3 regions of the Trinickia sp. NRRL B-1857 genome follow, and region 2 is predicted to be linked to each of the others. Evidence: predicted binding sites of a transcription regulator. Region 2 holds the regulator's gene; each other region holds the start of a gene.
The links. The regulator FNR, encoded in region 2, switches genes on or off when oxygen is low (the NO sensors DNR and NnrR bind a similar motif). The targets are predictions, from matches to a motif close to TTGATNNNNATCAA.
Positions count from the first base shown of each region.

Region 1 (4,644 bases), 2.2 Mb from region 2:
GACGCGCCGGACCTTCTCGCTGCGCTCGTGTGCGAACTGCCGCAAGCGTTCGACATAGTGCGCCGACTTACCGCTCAAATGGTCCGCGTGGCCGCGCAGCAGCGTGACGAGGTAGTTGGCCTGCGCCTCGGTCGCCAAAAATTCTCGGCGGAGGTCGAAGACGCTGCGCTCGCCGCCATCGATCCGGTCCAGGGCCGCCGCCAATTCGGGCTCGCGCTTGTCTTCGCCGCGCGCGCGCACTTGCAGCCACAGCGCTTCATTATCGCTTTCGGCACTGCCGAGTTCGGCGGAATCGGCCGCCTGTAGCGCGCCGGTCGTCCGCGCCCAGACTTCGATCAGCGTCGGCGCGCCGCGCGCGACGATTTGTTTGCGGCGCGCGATGCTATCGCCGATGCGGTCCGCCGTGCCGCGCAGCTTCGTCAACTCGTCGGCGAGTTGCCGCTGGCGGCCCGAGACGGCAAGGAGCCGGGGCAAGTCTTCGTCGATCGCATCGAGATCGTCGAGCACCTCGAGATCGGCGCCCGATTTGCCGCGCGGGTCCGGCGCCAAACGGCGGATATCGGCCAACAGCCCGCGCAGCAGGTCGGTATCGCTATGCAGGAGATCGGGCGACACCGTCATAGTCGCGCTCGGCGCGACTGCGGCAAGCTGAGCGACCTTGTCCGACAATTCGAGCGCGCGCGCGATCTCGGGCACGACGCCTCCCTCGTACTCGTCGAGCGCTTTTTGATTGGCCCGCATGCCCAGGACGCCGACGACGACCACGGCGAGCGTGATCGCGAACAGCAGCAAGAACGTCGCGACGAGTTTGGCACGCACGCTCGGCGGCGCGAGCCGGGCCAGGGGCGAGCGCATCGCCTCAGGCCCGCACGACTTGCGCGGCGAATAGGTAGCCGGCGCCGCGCTGAGTTCGGATGTACTGCGGTTGCGCGGGATTGGGCTCGATCTTGCGCCGCAAGCGCAGGATCAGCACATCGATCGTGCGATCGTAGACGTCGATATCGAAGCCGCGGGTATGCTCGAGCAGTTGGTCGCGCGACCATACGCGCGACGGGTGTTGCACCATGGCGGCCAAGAGGGCGAACTCGCCTTGGGTCAAAGCGCACGGCTCGCCGTGATGCGTCAGCGTGCGCGAGGCCATGTCGAGCAGCCAGCCGTCGAAGCCGAAGCGGGGGCCGCTAGCGGGCGCGCCGTTCGCCGCGCGCGGCATCGAGAGCTCAGTGGTGCGCCTAAGTTGCGCGCGTATGCGCGCGAGTAATTCGCGCCCCGAAAACGGTTTCGTGACGAAGTCGTCGGCGGCTGTCTCCAGCCCGAGCACACGGTCGGTTTCGTCGCCGAGTCCGCTCATCATGATGATCGGGACGCTCGATTGGCGGCGCAGTTCGCGCGCGATCGTTAAGCCGTCCTCTCCGCGCAGCTTGAGATCGAGAATCACGAGTGCGTGCGGCGCCGCCGAAAGGCAGGTCTGCATACGCGCGGCGGTATCGGCCGTCGATACGTCGAACCCGGCTTCCTCGAGCACTTTGTGCAGCCATTCGCGCACTTGCGGATCGTCGTCCAAAACCAAGATTCGGTGCTTTTCTGTCATGCCTCGCCTCCTCTATGCCGAGCGCGGCTGCCGCGCGCCGGAGAACCCGAGCGCCGCGATCGGGTATTGCTCGTGCGAGCGCGATTATTAATGCGCTCGCGGCGCGGAGGCAATAGCCCGATGACGAGCCGCGCTCCGGCGGCGCACGCAAACGCCTGAGCGCAAAGGCACAAAGCGTGGCTTCCCAGGGTTTGTACGGAGGGAGACGGAAGTGGGAAGCAGGCAAGGGGAAAGGGTGCGCGTTCGCTGTTCGCGGATGCCGACGACAAAGCCGCCTCGTCGCATGCCCCCCTCGAATTCCCTTGATTTACATCAGCGGAAAGCACGCGCTCACCTGCCAGAATGCAGAAGCATTCCTTTCGCGGGTACCGCGCATGCAACTGCCCAATCTTGCCAACCATCCCGGCCTCGCCGAAGCAATGCAACTCTTGCTCGGCTGCCATGCCGACATTCGCCGTCTATCGGAGCGCATGCTGCGCCTCGACATTCACCTGATTCATTACGGGCCCGACGAGTCCGCTCGCACCACCGCGCATGACATCCTCGATTACTTCGAGCGCGAAGTGCCGCTGCACCACGCCGACGAGCGAGGCGACTTGTTTCCGGCACTGCGGCGGCTCCGCGATACGCAGGTCACCCAATCGCTCGATGCGCTCGACGCCGAACACGACGCCCTGACCCGCATGTGGCGAACCGTACGGCCGTGGCTCGACGCCATCCGCGTACGTCAAACTTCCGCGCGCCCCAAGGTGCTGAGCGCGTTCGCCGTCCGCTACCCCGCATATGCCGATTGGGAAGAGCGCGAGGTGTACTGCGCGATTCGCCGGCTGCCGGCAGCCCGAATCGTTTCCCTCGCCGAGGGCATGCGCGGCCGCCGCGCCCTGCAAACCGCCCTTTAACACCGCTTTATCGCCCGAATCCGGGGCTTTCAAGGGCCTGCGGCGAAATGGCGCGAAACAGCAATGAACGCCTTTAAACATCGATAGCAGATCAATGTTTAAAGCGTAAAAAGCGAAGCTCCCCGAACATCCTCACCTTTACATAGATCAATACGGAAACATATTATCGTCGTTAACATGCATCTGAAATGTATGTTTAAGCAGACTCAGGCGGCTCGTCCGGAACGATGAAGGCCACCGCCATTCACCCCTCTAGGAGAGAGGATATGCAATCAACACGACGCTTATGGAGATGGCTAGGCCTTGTCTGCCTGCTATCGTTCGCTGCTTTACTGTATCTCGGCAGGGAAATCTATCTGGCCGCCCCGCCGATTCCGAGCGCGGTCGTCGACGAAAGCGGCCAGACGCTGTTTACGGGCGATCAGATCAAACGCGGTCAGCAAGTGTGGCTCGCCGCCGGCGGCCAGCAACTCGGCACCGTCTGGGGGCACGGCAGCTATGTCGCACCCGATTGGTCGGCCGACTGGCTCCATCGCGAAGCGTTGCAACTGCGCGAGATCTCGGCCAATCAACAATTCGGCAAACCCTACGCGGCCCTCGCCCCCGATCAGCAAGGTATGCTCGACGCCCGTCTGAAGCGCGAGATGCGTGCGAATCGATACGACGCCGCGAACGGCCGCGTCACGCTGACCGATGCGCGCGCCACGGCCGCACGCGACGTCGCTTCACACTACGAAGCATTGTTCGGCAACGATCGCTCGCTCGACAAACTGCGCGATCAATATGCGATGAATGCCGATTCCGTTAAGAGCGCGGACGATCGCGTCGCACTGGCTTCGTTCTTCTTCTGGTCGGCTTGGTCGGCAACGACCGACCGCCCCGGCCAAACGGGCATCACCTATACGAACAACTGGCCGCACGAGCCGCTCGTCGATAACGAGCCGACGGTCGCCAACGGCATGTGGTCGATCGTCAGCGTGATTCTCTTGCTCGCCGGTATCGCCGGCATGATCTGGTATCACTCCTCGCACGACGAAGGCGAACATCACGTCGCCACCCCGGCGGAGGACCCGCTGTTCAACGTCAAGCCGACGCCTTCGATGCGGGCGACGAAGAAGTACTTCTACGTCGTCATCGGCCTGCTGCTCACGCAAGTCGGTATGGGCGCGATCACCGCGCACTACGCGGTCGAGGGTCATAGCTTCTTCGGTCTGCCGCTCGCCGAGATACTGCCATGGGTCGTCAGCCGCACGATTCATACGCAATTGGGCGTGCTGTGGATCGCAACGGCCTGGCTCGCGACGGGACTCTACATCTCGCCGCTGCTCTCCGGCCGTGAACCGAAGCTGCAAAAGCTCGGCGTGGACGTGCTCTTTTACGCGCTGCTGTTCATCGTCGTCGGCTCGACCGTATGCGGCTGGCTCGGGACGCTTCAGCATCGCGGCACCAACTTCGCCTTCTGGATCGGCAACCAAGGCCTCGCTTACACGAGCATGGGACGCGTCTGGCAGATCCTGCTCTTCATCGGCTTGTTGTTCTGGCTGTTGCTGATGGGTCGCGCGCTGTTGCCCGCCCTGAAGAGCCGCGAAACGAACGGCCGTGGCCTCATCGGCATGGTCTTCCTCTCCGCCGCCTGCATCGGCGCGTTCTACTCGACGTCCCTCGCATGGGGCCAACACACCCACTATTCGATGATCGAGTACTGGAGGTGGTGGCTCGTGCACCTGTGGGTCGAAGGCTTCTTCGAAGTGTTCGCCACCGCCGTGATCGCGCTGATCTTCTCGCGCCTCGGGTTGATCCGGATCGAAACGGCCAATCGCGCCATCGTTCTCGAAACGATCGTGTTCCTGTTCGGCGGCATCCTGGGCACGCTGCACCATCTGTACTTCACGGGCGCGTCGACCGCCGTGATCGCCGTGGGCGCGGTCTTCTCGGCATTCGAAGTGGTGCCGCTCGCCCTGATCGGTCTCGAGGGCTATCAGACCTATCGCAAGACCCAAGCCGCACCGTGGGTGCAAACCTATAAGTGGGCGATTCTGTGCTTCGTCGCCGTGGGCGTATGGAACACCGTCGGCGCCGGCCTGCTCGGTTTCTCGATCAATCCGCCGATCTCGCTGTACTACGTGCAAGGGCTCAACATGACGCCCGCCCACGGTC
Region 1 is NZ_JBFLUK010000001.1:2,500,975-2,505,618, forward strand. Features, by position in the region: gene AB1286_RS11120 (ATP-binding protein) at 1-855, opposite strand, end outside; gene AB1286_RS11125 (winged helix-turn-helix domain-containing protein) at 860-1,588, opposite strand; gene AB1286_RS11130 (hemerythrin domain-containing protein) at 1,963-2,487, shown strand; gene AB1286_RS11135 (nitric-oxide reductase large subunit) at 2,754-4,644, shown strand, end outside.
Region 1: AB1286_RS11130 (hemerythrin domain-containing protein) is a predicted target of FNR. The motif match lies at 1,891-1,904, and genes of this name have one in related genera.

Region 2 (4,644 bases):
CGGCGCCCTCGGCCTGGACCGCTTGCGTCAGTCGCGCGCCGACTTCCGGCGCGATGGGAGCTTCTGAGAACGGGAGCCGCGTTGTGACCCGCGCCGTGATCGCATCGAATAAATCGGCGAGCCCCGTGTCGACATGTCCGCCCGGTACGAGCCGCAGGCTTGCCAACATGTCCGGGTCGGCCGGCGACGGAAACAGCGTGATGGCATAGGCGAGCCCGAAGCGGCTCAAGGCGACGCGAAGATTGAGCAGCGCGGCGCCGCAACTGATGACGAGCTCCCGGTCGTACGGATCGGCCACGGGCAGTGCGCGAAGGCGATCGGCGTTCAACGTGACCGTATCGCCGTCGACGATGAAGCGCCACGGCTGGGTGTTATGGCTCGACGGTGCGAGTACCGCGTATCGCAGCGCGAACCGCAGCTTCTCGGCCGGGGTGGCATCGGCCGCCAGTGCGCTCGCATCGACGGACCAAGCGTCTTGAATGTGTGTATCCATCGCAAAGCCTCCTAGAGGAATGCATGTGGTGAGTACTGGCCTCATGGCCGTCGTCGTTGCCGCGACGTTGGCGGCGCACCGCACCCGTCATGAACGATGGTGACGCGTGCGCACGGCGATCGCTTTGCTCTGCATCAAGACAAACCAGACGAATTGCGCTGAAATGAACGGCGAACGAGGCGGGTGAAACACTTCAGGCAACCGTCGGTTTCCGAGGGAGGCAGCGAAATGCGAGCAATGGTCTTCGATGGACGTAGTCCCGTGTTGCAACTGCGCGATCTGCCCGAGCCGCGGCCACGGCCGGGGCAAGTTCTGATCGACGTGCGCGCCTGCGGCGTTTGCCGTACCGACCTGCACGTCGTGGACGGCGAATTGACGCACCCGAAGACGCCGCTCGTGCCGGGGCACGAGGTGGTCGGGATCGTGGCGGGGCTCGGCGAAGGGGTGACGCAGTTCGCTTTGGGCGAACGCGTCGGCGTACCTTGGCTCGCGCATTCGTGCGGCCATTGTCCGTTTTGCGCGCGCGGCAAGGAAAATCTCTGCGATGCACCGGGCTTCACCGGCTATACGATCGACGGCGGCTACGCCGAGCGAACGGTCGCCGACAGCCGATATTGCTTTCGCCTGCCGGCGCGTTATTCGGACATCGAGGCCGCGCCGCTGCTCTGTGCGGGGTTGATCGGATATCGAACGCTGTCGATGGCGGGCGATGCCGAGCGCATCGGCATTTACGGATTCGGCGCCGCGGCGCACATCGTGGCGCAGGTAGCGCGTCATCAGGGCCGCGAGGTCTATGCGTTCACGCGCCGGGGCGATACCGCGGCGCAGGCGCTCGCGCTCAAGTTAGGCGCGAATTGGGCCGGCGCGAGCGACGAGGCCGCGCCTCGCCCGCTCGATGCGGCGCTGATCTTCGCGCCGGTCGGCGCGCTCGTGCCCACGGCGTTGCGCGCCGTGGTCAAGGGTGGGGTGGTGGTCTGCGGCGGGATATATATGAGCGATATCCCGTCGTTCCCTTACGACATGCTCTGGGGCGAGCGCCGTATCGTCTCGGTGGCGAATCTCACGCGCGACGACGGTCACGCATTCATGCGGCTCGCCGATACGATCGCGCTCGACATCGCGACCACGGTCTACCCGCTGGCCGAAGCGAATCGGGCGTTGGCCGACCTGAGAGAAGGACGACTCGCAGGCGCGGCAGTGCTCGCCGTGAGCAACTGATACCATCGCAAGGGCGGGCGGAGATCATACGCGCCCCAACTCGTCGAGATTGACGATACGGATTTGCTTGCCGTGCGATTGCACGAGTCCGTCGCGCTGGAATTTGGAAAACATGCGGCTCACCGTCTCGAGTTTCATACCGAGGAAGTTGCCCATTTCCTCGCGCGTCATCCGGAGATTGAATTCGGCCGCCGAATACCCGCGCGCTTTCATGCGGCTCGACATGTTCAGGAGGAACGCGGCAACGCGTTGCTCGGCGCTCATCGTGCCGAGCAGCATCATGAGCGACGATTCGCGGACGATTTCGCCGCTCATCATGCGCAGAACCTGCTGTTGAAGACGTTTGGACTCGGCGCACATCGACTCGAGCAGCGCGTAGGGAATGATGCATACGCTGCTGTCTTCGATGGCGATGGCGTCGCTGCTATGGTGTTCGGTGCACACGCCGTCGAGCCCAAGGACTTCGCCCGCCAAATGAAAGCCCGTCACCTGCTCGCGGCCGTCGCGATGCATGACGACGGTCTTGAACGATCCGGAGCGGATCGCGTAGATGCTTTGGAAGGTATCGTTTGCGCGATACAGCGCGTCGCCGCGCTTGATGATGCGCGTTGCGCTGACGATCGAATCGAAGCGCGTCAGCTCCTGTGCGCTCAGCGTCTGCGGCATGCACGCGGAGCGCATCGAGCAGCTCGCGCAATGCTGCGCGGTGCGGCGTTCGACTCCCTTGGGGGGCGCGCAAGCCGAGGCGGATTCTCTTGGCGCCGTCGCGACATCGGCGGCGAAGGTTGCTTCGTTGAACATACGACCTCCTCAAAAGGGCGGCGCGAGCGCAAAGCAGCGCGAGAAGTCCATCTCTTGATTGGCAGTATCGGAGGTCGGGCGCTATAAAGAAATCGGCGGCGTATGAAACTGCGGTAAGTGTTGTGGAAGCTTTGTAAGGGTTGTCCTACATCAACGCGTGGTAAATGTAATAAGCCCGACGAATGGACCGTTGATCGCCGTCAAGTCCGATGTTCCGTAGCGGACGCAGACTGTATGCCGTAAGCATAAAAACCATGGGCGATAGGCCCAGGAGGAATAACTTATGTACAAACGGATCCTGGCTGCCGTGGACGGCAGTCGTGGCGCGCGTCTCGCCCTCGATGAAGCCATCAAGATCTCCAAGGCGTCGGGTGCGGAAATCGTCGCCGTGTTCGTGGTCGAACACGCACCGCAGCTTGTCGACGTCGGTGCGGTTTATATGCCCGAGCAAGGCGCCGATACGGTGCAAGTCGATGCGGCGACCGCGGCGCTCGACGAAGCGCGCGAGTTGTTGCGCGAGCATGGCGTGAGCGGCGTCGCGCGCGCGCTCGACGCCTACGGCGACGGTATCGCCCAGGTGCTCGCACGCGCGGCGGACGAGTGCGAAGCGGACCTCATCGTCATGGGCACGCACGGCCGGCAGGGCATGCGTCGCGTGCTGCTCGGCAGCGTGGCCGAGGCGCTGCTACGCAAAGCGCATATACCCGTATTGCTCGTAAGGCATACGCCCGATAAGCAGGCCGACGAGCAAGCCGATACCCTCTAATCGTTGCGCGATAGGGCCGAGTGCCATCAAACCGGACTCGGCTCGAGACGAAATCCGCATGGCAACGATAACGAAACTGCGCCGGCCGATCGTGAGATGGGCCGGCGCAGTTCGTTTAAGTTTAGGTGCGGGCGCTTCGCATCGAATCGTGCGAAGTTTATCGAGCCGGTGCGGGAGCGACTTCTGCCGTGGCGTCGTGCGCCGGAACCAATAGCACAGGGCGCGACGAGATGCGTAGGAAGCGCTCGGCCACGCTACCGAGTATGAGACGGCGAAATCCGCGGCGGCCATGCGTTCCCATGACGACGAGATCGGCGCCCGTTTCGACGGCGACACGCAAGATGCTGTGCGCGATATCGTCTCCGAGTGCGCTTGTTTCGACGACTTTGGGGGTGCCGGTCACGCCTTCGCGTTCCATCTTCGCGAGGGCCTCCTTGTTCACGCGCGAGCCTTCCTCGAACAACGCGTCGCGCACGATCGACGGATCGTAGCCGGGTGCGTCGGCGCCGACGAGCGGCACGTCGACAACGTAAAGCGGGAACACTTCCGCGTTGAATTCACGTGCCAGGCGCAGGGCCGAATCGAATGCGCGCGCGGACGTTTCACTGCCGTCGATCGGCGCGAGAATGCGTTTATACATGTCGGTGCCTCGTCGTTTAATAAGAAGTAACGCCTTTATGATCGGCGGCAACGCACTGGCGTGTGCTGATCCAAATCAAGCGAGCCGCGTGCGCTCGCCCACGAGCGACCAGGCCGCGCGCGCGGCGATCCAAGCTTCGTTCGTCGGCTCGACGACGACCTTGACGCGGCTGGTCGGGCGCGAGATGACGTGCGCATTCGCGCGATTGGCCTCATCGTCGAGTTCGATCCCGAAGAGTCCGAGCGCGCCGCATATGCGCGCCCGAATCGGGGCGCTATGCTCGCCGATGCCGGCCGTGAAGACGAGCATGTCCAAGCCGCCGAGGGCGGCAGCGAGCGCGCCTGTCTCACGCACGATGCGATGGACATATAGGGCAAGCGCTTCTTTGGCGCGTTCGTTTTCGTGTTCTTGCGCGAGCAGTACACGCGGATCGCCCGATAAGCCGGATACGCCCTGCAATCCGGAGTGATGGTAGAGCAACGTGCCGAGTTCCTCGTGCGACAGGCCGCACACCTCGATTAGATGGAGCACGACGCCGGGATCGATCGATCCGCAGCGCGTGCTCATCATCAAGCCGTCGAGCGCGGAGAAGCCCATTGTCGTCGCTACGCTCGACAGGTCGTGCAATGCGCATAGACTCGCGCCGCTGCCCAAATGCGCGGCGATGACGCGGCCATGCGCGAGTTCGCCGAACGCCTCGTCGAGTGCGATCGACAGGTATTCGTA
Region 2 is NZ_JBFLUK010000001.1:326,343-330,986, forward strand. Features, by position in the region: gene AB1286_RS01525 (Acg family FMN-binding oxidoreductase) at 1-493, opposite strand, end outside; gene AB1286_RS01530 (zinc-dependent alcohol dehydrogenase family protein) at 722-1,711, shown strand; gene fnr (fumarate/nitrate reduction transcriptional regulator Fnr) at 1,736-2,512, opposite strand; gene AB1286_RS01540 (universal stress protein) at 2,796-3,278, shown strand; gene AB1286_RS01545 (universal stress protein) at 3,436-3,918, opposite strand; gene AB1286_RS01550 (acetate/propionate family kinase) at 3,994-4,644, opposite strand, start outside.

Region 3 (4,644 bases), on a different contig from region 2:
CGTACGTCGGCGCCCCTCGGCGGTTCGCGGGCCCGATTGTTTTAACAGAATAGGTCAGAGAAAAAAAAGGCGCCCGCACGAAGGCGGGCGCAATGATCGCGCAGATAGTCGATTCGCGAGCGAGCCATCGGACCGCTCGCGAAAGGTCTGATCTGCGCGTTCCCGGACTGGACCGAGGTCGACACAAATCGATCGGCGGCTAATGCGACATGAAGACGGGCACGGTCATCGTTTCGAAGAGCGTGTGCGTGACGCCGCCCAATACGCGCTCGCGTGCTCGGGCATGGCCGTAGGCGCCCATGACGAGCAGGTCCGCATGGCGGTCGCTAATTTGGTTCAGCAAGGTGGCACCCGTCCCCATTCCGGACTGGCGCGGGACGCAAACGAAGCTCGCGCGAACGCCATGGCGCTCGAGGTAGCCGGCCACGTCGATCTCGTCGGGCGTCGAATCCTCGGGCCGCTTGCTGACCGATACCACGGTAACGAACCGTGCCCGCTTCAAGAGCGGCACGGCATCGGCCAGCGCGCGTGCGGCTTCGCGTCCGCCGTCCCACGCAACGAGCGCGCTTTCGCCGAACGTGGCGATACGTCCTGCGTGCGGCAAAACGACGGCGGGGCGTCCGGCGCTCATGATCACGTCCTCGACGAAATAGCGCGCGATGTGAGTGGCGGGATTTTCTGGGTCTTCCTGCCCGAGAACGAGCAAATCGGCATGGCGGGCGTGCAGCACGGCCGTTTCGACCGACGGCCCGTTCGGGGCGCGCCATTCGAACGGGCAGCCGGTTCGCTGCGCGATCGCAGTGAACCGCGCTTGCGCGTCGCTCATTCGCTGCGCATGGCGCGCTTCGTTCGCGCCCAGATCGAGGCTTTCCTCGCCCGTCATGAGCGGACGCAATACATCCTGGCAGACGACGTAAAGACCGATCAGATGCGCGCCGTATTTGAGCGCGAGGTCGCAGGCGAACGCGGTGCGCGCTTCGCTGCGCGCGCTATCGTCGATATGAACGAGCAGTGTCTTGTAGCTCATGGCGGTTTCCTATTCCTATTTCTTTCTCGGTCAATGCGACATCAGCACCGGCATCGTCATCGATTTCAGGACCGTGCGCGAGGCGCCGCCCAGCACGAGCTCGCGCCAGCGAGCATGGCCGTAGCAGCCCATCACGAGCAAGTCCGCGCCTAAATCGGCCGCGTGCGAGAGCAACGTATCGCCCACCTCGGCGGCGGTCACGGTAGGCAACTCGTCCACGGCGACTTCGGCCGCGTGCCTGGCAATGACGGCGGCGATGTCGGCGCCCGGCAGCCGGCTCTCTGGCGGCTCGCCGCCTTGAGCGCCGAGCGTCACGATCGTCGTTTGCTTCGCGGTCCTAACGATCGGAAGCGAATCGGCGACGGCTCGGGCGGCTTCCCGGCTCTGATCCCAGGCGAGCACGACGTGCGTGCCGAACGTGGCGAACGTGCCGGTATAGGGCACGATAAGCACGGGACGGCCGGCATCGAGAATCAGGTGCTCGAGAAACTGATTGGCGACGAGCGAGTCGGGATCGTTCGGATCGAATTGGCCCGCGATGACGAGATCGGCGAAGCGCGCCGCAGCGGGTACGACTTCGTTGGCATAGGCGGTCGTGACGCGCCAATCGGTAGGCACGCCTGTGCGGGCCGCCTCGGCTTTGAAAAACCGTTCGAGCAATTCGCGCCGTTCGTGATTGGTGCGTGCATGTTCGGCCAGAAAGTCGGCGGACCCCGCCATGACATAGAACGAGCTGATTTCCGGCTGGGTCAGCGTGAGAATCGCGCTCAAGCGAGCATCGAATCGCTGTGCCAGGCGAAATGCGAATTCGAGCCGCCGCTCAGCTGCCTGGCTCGTATCGACGTGGACGAGAAGACTTTTGTAGCTCATTGCGCTCGCTCCGAAGAAAGCCGCGACGCCCTGTGCATTCGCGCACGGTGTCATCACGAGTGACTATGAGTGTAGGCACGGCGATCGATAGGGGCTTGACGCAAGTCAACCGATCGGCGGGGGCGTAGGCGGGCCGCCGGCGGCGATCGGGGCGGAACCGCGCAGTCGATCGCCTCGATTGTTGACCCAGGTCAGTAGCGAGCGCGGCCGGCGCGGCACTATGGAATTCGCGGGATCGCATAGAGCACCGAGGCATTCATACGGCATTCACTAACCCGATACGCAAGGAGCGCGAGATGAAAACGGACAGGCAATTGAAGCAGGAAGTCGAAGAGGAACTCGATTACGATCCCGCGGTGAATGCGGCCGACATCGGCGTCGAGGTCAAGGAGCGCGTGGTGACCCTGCTCGGGCATCCTTCGAGCTACGCCGAAAAACTGGCCGCGGAAAAGGCCGCGCAGCGCGTGTCCGGCGTCAAAGCCGTCGTCGTGGAGATGGCGGTGCGGCTGCCCAGCACCGATGTGCGAACAGATGAAGATACGGCGAGCGCTGTGCGCGCGATGTTGCGCTGGACGGTCGGCCTATCGGAAGAAGCGGTGAAGGTGCAAGTCGAAAAAGGTTGGGTCACGCTGAGCGGCGAGGTGCCGAACGCCCATCTGAGTCACCTCGCGACGCGCACGGTGAGTCATATGCGCGGCGTGACGGGCGTATCTAATTTGATATCGGTCGCGGGCGGCAAAGCCGCGCACGATATCGGCGAAAAGATCGAGCGAGCCTTGCAGCGCCATGCCGAGCGTGAGGCAAAACACATCCAAATCGACGTGCGCGACGGGACCGTCACGCTCAAGGGCAAGGTCGGCTCGTATGCCGAACGGTCGGCGGCGCGCGGTGCGGCTTGGTCCGCGCCGGGCGTGCATGCGGTGATCGACGATTTGGACATCGGTTGAGCACCGGCGGCAACGATTGATACCACCCCCCATCGAGGAGCCGACGCGATGGCACTTTCCGGTTCAGTCGAGGGCCCCGGCTGGCGCGTGTCCGCACGTACTTCGCCCGTGCCCGAGGGCTTTGCCTGCACCGTATGCGTCGCGCATGGCGGCGCGTGCGGTGAGTTCGAACATGAGTTCAACTATGCCGGACGGCAGACGGTCGAACGCGACGCGCTGCTGGCGGCGCTGCGCGAAGGCATGGTGTGGATCGACCATAAGATGGCGAACGGCTTCGAACTTTAATCTTTAAAGATCCCGACGCGAATCGGCTTGCGGCGACGAGCCGATCGCGTCGTTTCGGGCCGTATCTTCAGGCCGTATCGGATCGCGGTTCGTCCTCGCCCAGTTCGACCGTTTCGAGGTAAGTCGGCACTTCACAGCGCCAATGCAGTTGCTCGGCGATGCGCCGGCGTAGCGCATCGGCTGCCGCCGGCTCGCCGTGCGTGACGAACGTGCGCGTGGGCGCTTTCGTCATCTTGCCGAGCCATTCGAGCGTTTCGGCGTAGTCCGCATGGGCCGAGAGCGACGAAATCGACTCGACGGCGGCGCGTATCGGCACGTATTCGCCGTGCAGTTTGATCGTGGGCGAATGCGCGGCCAGCGCGGCGCCTCGCGTCCCCGCCGCTTGATAGCCGACGAGCGCGATCGTATTGCGCGAATCGGGCGCGAACGCCTTCAAGTGGTGGAGGACGCGCCCACCGGTGGCCATGCCGCTACCGGCGATGACGACCATCGGCCCGCGACGGCCCGAGACCTCCTTCGACTGGTCGACCGTCCGCACCATCACGGCCGCTCTGCCGATCGCATCGGCCTCGGAGATCGTCAAGCGATGCTCGCTCAAGTGACGCCGGTACAGTTCGGTCACGCTCACCGCCATCGGACTATCGAGGAACACCGGCACGTTCGCCATGCGGCCCGTCGCCTTCAGGATCGAGATGTAACGCAGGATCGACTGCGCCCGGCCGACGGCGAAGCTCGGTATGACGACCACGCCGCCGTGTTTGAACGTGCGCATGAACAGCGCTTCGAGTTCGTCGAGCGGATCGGCGGTCTCGTGCAAGCGGTCGCCGTAGGTCGATTCGACGACCAGGTAGTCGGCCGAGGCCAGCGGCGCGGGCGGGCGCATGATCGGATCGTTCGGCCGCCCGATGTCGCCGGAAAACGCGATGACCTTGCCGCACATATGAAAGACGATGCTCGCGGCGCCGAGGATATGTCCCGCGGGAAGCAATCGGAATCCGGCCTGCTCGCCGAGCATTATCGGCGCGTCGAACGGCTGCGGCACGATCAGATCGAGCGCGCGTTCGGCGTCTTCGAGTGTGTAGAGCGGCAGGGCGGGTCGGTGCTTGGAAAAGCCGTGGCGATTCGCGTACTCGGCCTCTTCCTCTTGGAGCTTGGCCGCATCGCGCAGCAAGATGCCGCATAGGTCGCGTGTGCCGGGGGTCGCGTAGATCGGGCCTTTGTAACCCATCCGCACGAGCACGGGCAGGTAGCCGCTATGGTCGATATGCGCGTGGGTGAGAACGACCGCATCGAGCGTGGTCGGGTCCAGCGGCGGCGGCGCCCAGTTGCGTAGCCGCAAGTTCTTGGTGCCTTGGAATAGGCCGCAATCGATCAAGATCCGAAGGCCGGCGCCTTCGAGCAAGTATTTGGAGCCGGTGACCGTCTCGGTTGCGCCGAGAAACGTGAGTCGCATAGCGGGGTGGGCTCCTTACATAAGATTCGATTAGATGGGGACGTCGGCGACGAGCGTTTCAC
Region 3 is NZ_JBFLUK010000011.1:723,893-728,536, forward strand. Features, by position in the region: gene AB1286_RS24280 (universal stress protein) at 200-1,027, opposite strand; gene AB1286_RS24285 (universal stress protein) at 1,058-1,897, opposite strand; gene AB1286_RS24290 (BON domain-containing protein) at 2,194-2,844, shown strand; gene AB1286_RS24295 (UDP-glucose 4-epimerase) at 2,893-3,129, shown strand; gene AB1286_RS24300 (MBL fold metallo-hydrolase RNA specificity domain-containing protein) at 3,197-4,582, opposite strand; gene AB1286_RS24305 (hypothetical protein) at 4,613-4,644, opposite strand, start outside.
Region 3: AB1286_RS24285 (universal stress protein) is a predicted target of FNR. The motif match lies at 1,993-2,006, and genes of this name have one in related genera.